DNA from 2 places in the Methylobacillus draconifructus genome. Region 1 is predicted to be linked to the other one. Evidence: predicted binding sites of a transcription regulator. Region 1 holds the regulator's gene; the other holds the start of a gene.
The links. Region 1 encodes sigma-54, which starts transcription at its own class of promoters, with help from an activator protein. Its sites were predicted from a motif close to TGGCACNNTTCCTGCT; they were not measured.
Positions count from the first base shown of each region.

Region 2: the regulator sigma-54 is predicted to act here: its motif matches at 1,390-1,405, upstream of ACJSDX_RS12250 (LLM class flavin-dependent oxidoreductase).

Region 1 covers NZ_JBJQII010000004.1:95,696-99,705, reverse strand. Annotated here, with positions in the region: gene rapZ (RNase adapter RapZ) at 1-398, opposite strand, end outside; gene hprK (HPr(Ser) kinase/phosphatase) at 402-1,361, opposite strand; gene hpf (ribosome hibernation-promoting factor, HPF/YfiA family) at 1,471-1,797, opposite strand; gene ACJSDX_RS09325 (RNA polymerase factor sigma-54) at 1,827-3,293, opposite strand; gene lptB (LPS export ABC transporter ATP-binding protein) at 3,313-4,010, opposite strand, start outside.
Region 2 covers NZ_JBJQII010000005.1:220,202-224,211, forward strand. Annotated here, with positions in the region: gene ACJSDX_RS12245 (LLM class flavin-dependent oxidoreductase) at 1-265, opposite strand, end outside; gene ACJSDX_RS12250 (LLM class flavin-dependent oxidoreductase) at 284-1,348, opposite strand; gene pyrF (orotidine-5'-phosphate decarboxylase) at 1,628-2,455, opposite strand; gene ACJSDX_RS12260 (HAD family hydrolase) at 2,534-3,190, opposite strand; gene ACJSDX_RS12265 (LLM class flavin-dependent oxidoreductase) at 3,389-4,010, opposite strand, start outside.

The sequences.
Region 1 (4,010 bases):
ATGCGCAACCCCAGGTCCACCAACGGCTCCAGCAAATGGCGCTCGTGGCTGATGCTTTCGGCCAGGGTGCTGGTATCGCTGCTCAACGGATGGCGGCGGCGCGTTTCGCTGTAGCGCTTGACCAGGGTCTCGACATTGGCCTCCAAGAAAAGCACCTGTACTTCGATACCCTCGCCCTTGAGCTTGCGGATGTTGCCGGGCAGCGCCTCGAGCGAGGCGCTGCGGGTATCGATGCTGATCGCCACCCGTTCGTGGTTGCCCTGGCTCAGGTGCTCCGAAGCCTGGGGCAGCAAGGTGGCAGGCAGGTTGTCGATGCAATAGTAGCCGCTGTCCTCCAGCATCTTGAGTACGATGCTCTTGCCTGAACCCGAAAGACCGGTCACGATCACAAGCTGCATGGCCTATTCCGCCTCTGGCTTGAGTTTCCGGGAAGTACGCGCCATTTCTCGGTGCTGGCGCTGCATGAACTGCTTGGTGCCGTTGATGCCGCGCAGCAGCAGCATGTGGTTGCGCACGGCCACCTCCACCAGCACGGCGATATTGCGCCCGGCGGCCACCGGGATCACGACCTTGGGAATTTTGACCTCAAGGATTTTTTCATGCTGGGATTTGATCTTGAGCCGGTCCAGCGGCACCATGGTATCGGCCATTTCCAGTTGCACGATCAAGTCGAGCGGCTTGGTCGGCTTGACGGCGTTGTCGCCGAACAAGGCGCGGATATTGAGTACGCCCAATCCACGCACCTCGAGGAAATCCTGCAGCAACGGCGGGCAACGCCCTTCGAGCCGGTCAGGGGCGATACGGTAGAAATCGACGATATCATCCGCCACCAGGCGGTGCCCACGCGAGATCAGCTCCAGCGCCAGCTCGCTCTTGCCGATCGCCGGGGTGCCCTTGATCATGAGGCCGAAGCCCTGCACTTCCATGAACACGCCGTGCAGGCTTTCCGATACCGCCACGGCCTGGGCAAGATAGTGGCTCAATACATCCATGAGGCCGGGGCTGCGCAAGGGGGAGGTAAACAATGGGGTGCTGAACTCGTCGGAGGCGGCCACCAGTTCGTCCGGCGCTTCTTCGCCATTGGCCACGATGATGGCCGCCAAGTCGGCTGAGAACAGGTTTTTGATGGCCTGGAACAATTCTCGCGCCTTGAGGCTGCGCAAATAATCCATCTCTGCGCACCCCAGCACCTGCACTCGGTTGGGATGCACGAAATTCAGGTGACCAACCAGCGCCAGGGATGGCTTGGTCACGGTTTCACTGGTCAGGGGGTTATCGCCGCCGGCTAACCCTGCTACCCATTTCAGCTTGAGCTTGCGGCGCGTATCCTTGTAAAGCTGGGTAACACTGATTTCAGCCATGTGTGCTTAATACCTTGGGAATGAACAAGCGGAAGGATATGCTGCAAGAGCGCCAAATCCATGCATGAAAAACAGACTTGGCACTCTTTTGCAGCATTTCACGAGGAGGTTACTCGACCGCCTGGTGCTTCAGACCTCCGGATGCCTGGTTGTGGTTGCTGACTTTTTCCTTATGCTTCACTACCTGGCGGTCCAGCTTGTCCGCCAGCGAGTCAATCGCGCTGTACATGCTTTCCGCCCCGCATTCCGCGTGCAGGTCGTTGCCCGGCACATGCAGGGTGGCTTCCGCCTTTTGCACCAGTTTCTCCACGCTCAGCGTGACCTTGAGGTCAATCACATGGTCAAAGTGATTGCTGAGTCGGGCCAGCTTGGACTGCACATATTCGCGCAGGGCTGGGGTAACGTCGAGGTGATGTCCGGTCAGGTGCAAATTCATAACGCTCTCCTTACTTGAAAACGCGCAAATCAAAGCGACTTGCGCTGGTTGGCCGCGGGTATCTGTAGAGACTCGCGGTATTTCGCTATGGTTCTTCTTGCAACAACTATGCCTTGTTTGCCGAGGATGTCGGTAATCTGGTTGTCAGACAGCGGCTTCTTCGGGTTTTCCTCGCTCACCATCTGCTTGATCAACGCGCGGATCGCCGTGGCGGAGCAAGCACCGCCAGACTCCGTCGCAACATGGCTGCCGAAGAAATACTTCAACTCGTACACGCCGCGCGGTGTGAGCATGTACTTTCGCGTCGTCACGCGCGACACGGTGGATTCATGCAGGCCCAACTCGTCGGCGATCTCGCGCAGCACCAGCGGACGCATGGCGACTTCGCCATGCTCGAAGAAGTTGCGCTGCCTGTCCACAATCGCCTGCGACACGCGCAGGATGGTGGAAAAACGCTGCTGGATGTTCTTGATCATCCATTTCGCTTCCTGCATCTGGCTCATGAGGTATTGACTGGAGCTATCGCGATTACGTTTCAGGATGCCGGCATAAAGCTGGTTGATGCGTAGCTTGGGCACCACTTCGTCATTGAGGCTGGCGATCCAGATACCCTTGACCTTCTTCACCACGATTTCGTGCTGGATGTAGTGGTCCGAGGTGATATGGCTGAACTCGCCGCCCGGGCGCGGGTTGAGCTGGATCACCAGCTGCTGCACCGTTTTCAGGACGTCGTCGTCGCAATGCAGCAGCTTGCGCAGGCGCGTGTAATCGCGGCTCGCCAGCAAAGGCAAGTGTTGCTCTGCAACCTTGATCGCCAGATCAACAAAAGGCGTTTCTGCGGGCAGGGCGCGCAGTTGCAATGCCAGGCACTCCGCAAGGTTGCGGGCGCCAATACCAGGGGGATCCAGGTTCTGGATATGCTTGAGCGCGGTTTCGAGTTCGAGCAGGTCGATTTCGAGCTCTTCCGGCAGCAGCTCGGCCAGCTCTTCCAGCGACTGCTCGAGGTAGCCGTCGTCGTTGATGGCGTCCACCAGCACCATTGCCAAGGTCTGGTCGCGTTCGGACAACGGCAGCAGCTTGATCTGGCTCAATAGGTGCTCGCGTAGGGTAAGGTTGACCGCTTCCTGGAAGCTGAAGTCGTTGTCGTCGTCATTGTTGGCGCCGCCCTCTTCCCAGCGGTTGCTGCCCTGGAAAGATTCGAAGTAATCGTCCCCTCCGCCGAATTCGTCAACGCGCGGCAACTCCTCGCTGGCTGGCGCAGGTGCCTCGCTGGCGGGAGCGGCGACCGCGGCATCCGGAGCGGGACTGTAGCTTTCGGACATCTCGGCAGCCCCGTCCGGACCGTCTATGCGCTCCAGCAAGGGGTTGGCCTGCAGCAGCGACTCCAGCTCCTGGTTGAGTTCCTGCGAAGACAGCTGCAACAGCTTGATCGACTGCTGCAACTGCGGCGTCAATGCCAGGTTCTGGGAAAATTTTAGCTGTAGACTTTGTTTCATCTCTCTAATTCTGCGTTGACTACAGGCGGAAATCCTTGCCCAAGTAAACTTCTCTTACACTTTCGTTATGTATGATCTCGCTGGGCTTCCCCGATGCGAATACGCGGCCTTCATTCACGATGTAGGCGCGATCGCATATGCCCAATGTTTCACGGACATTATGGTCCGTGATCAGTACCCCGATATTGCGCTCGGTCAGGAAACGCACGATCTTCTGGATGTCCAGCACGGCAATCGGGTCGATCCCGGCAAACGGCTCATCCAGTAGGATGAAGCTGGGATTGGTCGCCAGACATCGGGCGATTTCCACCCGGCGGCGCTCGCCGCCCGAAAGGCTTACCGCCATGTTGTTGCGTATATGGGTGATATGGAGCTCCTGCAGCAGGGATTCAAGCTGTTCCTTCTGCTGCTCGGCCGTCATGTTCTGCAATTCGAGGATGGCCTGGATGTTTTCCGTCACGGTCATCTTGCGGAAGATCGACGGCTCCTGCGGCAGATAGGCCAGGCCCATGCGCGCGCGCTGGTGGATGGGCATCCGGCTCAGGTCCTTGCCGTCCAGCAATATGCGTCCGCCATCGAGTGGCACCAGGCCCACCATCATGTAGAAACTGGTGGTCTTGCCCGCGCCGTTCGGCCCGAGCAGCCCGACCACCTCGCCGCTGTTGAGCTGCAGGGAAATATCCTGCACCACGGTGCGAGACTTGTATTTCTTGCGTA
Region 2 (4,010 bases), on a different contig from region 1:
CGAGGAACGAGGAAATCGCCCACGGCTCGTCGGTCATCGGGAAGGAAGGGATCAAGCCGCCCTGGAAGCCCGATATTTCGGCGGCACGCGCTACCTCGGCGATATAGTCGAGGTTGTTGAAGCCGTCGCCATGGCCCCCGCTGAGGCCTTTCTGCACGATATGGTCGCCTTGCTGCTGCGACCAGTCGCCGCGGTGGTGCAGCTTGTTGCGTAGCGAGCTTGGCTCGCCGTGCGTGGGAATTCTCCAGAAAACATCAATTGCCATAATATATCGACTCCTCTATCAGGCTGCGCGCTGGCTGGCGCCGTTTATCAGGGAACGCAGCGGCGGCAGGACATTCTCGCCAATGCGGTAGGCCTCTTCCAGGCTGGGGACGGCGCCAAGGATGAACTGCTCGACGCCCGCTTCCGCCAGCGCGGCCAATTGTTCCGTGACTTGCTCGAAGCTGCCGACCAGCGCGGCGCTTGCGCCGGTGCTGGCTGTGGTCAAGCCCGGCCACAACCCTGCAGCATGGCTGTCGTCGGCTTGCTGGCCGCTCTGTTCGGCATAACGCTTGGCATCGAATACCGCCTCCTCCTCGGTTTCGCGCGCCAGCACATCCACGCGCAGGCCGATTTGCAATGTACGGCCCTGCTTGCTTGCCAGGTTGCGTAAAAGCGAGACTTTCCTTGCGACTTCGTCCAGCGGCTGCGCTTCCAGCACATGCACGTCGGCAAGCTTGGCTGAGAGGGCATATGCCTCGTCCGTCTCGCCGGATAGATAGATGGGAGGAACCTTCTGGCCGGAAAGCGGCCCTTGGAAGCCGCCTTGCAACACCTGGAAGAAGCGGCCGTCGAAGTCGTACCCGGTCGTGGTGATGACGTTGCGGGCCACGGTGACAAACTCCTCCACCCTTGGATACAAGTCCGCCTGCGCCGCGAAGTCGCCATGCTGCCTGCGCTTCGCCTCATCGGGCTCCACGCCGATCTGCCAGGCAAAACGGCCTTCGGTAAAGCGCTGGTAGCTCACCGCGTTCTTGGCGGCATAAACCGCCGAGCCGCGTGAGGCGTCGAACTCGGCCAGCACCGTCAGGTAGCGCGTAGCGCGGCTGAGGTAGCCGGCGACGATCCAGGATTCGTCGCCTTCCGGATCGTTCCTGACCTTGATGCCGTCGAACTTGGCCAGTTCCACCGCCTTGGTGATCTGATGCAAATGGTCGAAATAATTGAACCGCTGACCGCGAGGGTCGGTCACGCCCGGCAGGAAATAAGGCCGGCTGTCGGCCCTTTCCCCCCGGATGCGTTTTTCGGCGTCGGCATAGCGCCCATCCCCTGAGGTCGGTGCTTGCCAGAAAAATTTAACTGTCATGCATATCTCCGCGATATTTCTACTTAGATCACCATACTTATCGCAGAAACCATGCCATTCGCCTTTAATTCCCATAATTATTTTATGGGAATTTGCAGGGGTTTGAATCCTTTAGCTTATTTCATAGATTCATATTGCACGGGATGTTAATGCTGGACTTGAGGGAGGCATATTCGCGGCCCGAACTGTTTATATAAAAACACTTCAGCCCTTTAATTTGCTCCAAAATAAACAGTTGCTGCTCCACAAGCAGCCATCTCTCGATTAAACAAGACTTGGTTACGGACTCTTTTTTGACCTGTGAAGATTAATGTTGTCTTTCAAATCGATTGTCACGGAGCGCGCGACCTCAGCGTAATCGGGGTCTTGGGAAGCATATAGGATTGCCCGGGAAGCACTGATAATCAAACCGGTGCCGTTTTCAGTTTGGCCTGCCTTGACTAACTCCTCGACATTGCCACCCTGCGAACCTACGCCAGGCACCAGGAACGGCATATCACCCACCAGACTTCTGATCTTTTCCATTTGTTGCGGCCAGGTTGCGCCAACGACAAGCAAACTGTTTTTATGCACATTCCATTTTTCATGAACAATCTTCGCAATATGCTCATACAGCGGCAGCCCGTCCACAAGCAGATCCTGAATATCGCTTGCCCCAGCATTCGAAGTACGACATAAAAATGCGATGCCACGGTCCCTGTATTCGAGGAAAGGCTGCACGGAATCAAACCCCATGTAGGGGTTTATAGTCACGGCATCAGCCTCGTACCTTTCGAATGACTCCACCGCGTACATCCTGGAAGTACTGCCTATATCGCCGCGTTTTGCATCCAGAATGACGGGAATATGCGGATATTCTGTCTTGATGTACTTGATCACCTGCTGCAGTTCGTCCTCTGCGGAGATTGCAGAGAAATAGGCTATCTGCGGTTTAAAGCAACACGCAATATCATGAGTCGCGTCGACAATGTCCTTTAAAAAGCTAAATATCGCGCCGGATTGGTTTTTTATGTGTTCAGGAAATCTGGACAAGTCAGGATCCAGCCCCACACAAACCAATGAATTGCTTTTTTCCCAGGATTTCTCTAGTTTTTCAATAAAGTTCATTTTTACTCAGCATTAGGTTGCCACATTCTCATCCGGTCCATTTTCAACAACGCTTTCTGTGCAAAACTACGGTTTATCCTATCCATCTAAACCATGCTTGATGATGTCAGGCAGAAGCAGCATGTCATCCACCGCCCGCTCCGCGCCTGCCTCTAGCAATCTGCCGGCCGCCATGGTGCCGGTATAGGCGCATACCCGCATGCCGGCGGCGACCGCCGCCGCAACGCCGACATCGGTATCCTCGATTACCAGGCAGGCGGAAGGCTTGACTCCCTGGCTTTCTGCCGCCTTGAGATAGACATCGGGCGCAGGCTTCGGCCTGCCCAGGTCGGCGGCACTGAATATCCTGTCGTTGAAATAAGGCAGCAAGCCGGTGATATCCAGCATTTCATGCACTTTAGCGGCACTGCTGTTGGAAGCCACGCAGTGCGGCAACTGTAGCTGCCGCAACACCTGCTCTACGCCGGCGACAGGCTGCAAGCCGTTGCGCAATGCAGCATCACGCCTGGGCCGGTAGCGGGCAAGAAAATCCGCACCCGGCCGGCGGCCATAAATGCGGGCGATGATGTCCATGCACTGTTCGAGCGAATGGCCGACAAAATGCCTGGCCATCTCCTCGATCCGGGCAGGTATACCCTCCTCGTTCAATACGTCGACAAATATCTGGTTGGTGATTTTCTCGCTATCGACCAACACCCCGTCACAGTCAAATACGACTAATTCATAAGCAGGCATGATTCCCTTATTGCCCAGGAGCCGCTAACAAAACCCTGCCGGCGTTGTGGCCCTGCCTTGCCATACTATACATGTACTGCTGCTTTTGGCAGGACGGCTAGCCAGAATAGCCGAGCTTGGTTGGCGGCTCTAAGGTACGCTGTTCAAAGCGCAGAATGATGCCTTAAAACCAGGAGCTACGCAGCTCCCGGCTTCACCTTAAGCGCGCAATGCTTCTGGCGACGCCTGGGTGTTGGGGTTCGCCGGCCGATCCAGCCCCAGCCTTTCGCGGTAGGTATTGCCGCTGTACTCCTTCTGGAAGATGCCGCGGCGCTGCAGCTCTGGCACGACCAAACGGGCGAAGTCCTCCAGCCCCTTGATGGAGTAAGGCGGCACAACATTGAATCCGTCCGCACCCTTTTCAACGAACCATTGCTCGATCAAGTCGGCCACGGTTTTTACCGAGCCGATGGCTTGGATATGGCCGCGCGCCACCCGGAACTTGAGCACCAGTTGGCGGATGGTGAGGTTTTCGCGCCGGGCCAGCTCCAGTTGCTGCTGGAAGCGGCCACGCCCGTTCTCGCCCGCGTCGTAAGGCAAGTCCGGCAATGGGCCGTCCAGGGGATATTGCGAAAGGTCGAAACCGCCGAATTCCAGGTCGCTGAAATCCACCAGCTCCTGCAGCTCGCCGTATTTGTCTTGCGCTTCCTGGTCGGTTTCCGCCACCACCACGTTCAGGCCCGGGGTAATCTTGAGCTGGTCTTCCGCCCTGCCGTATTTCGCCATGCGGCTCTTGACGTCGGCATAGTAATCCTGCGCCACCTTGAGCGAGGTTGCCGAG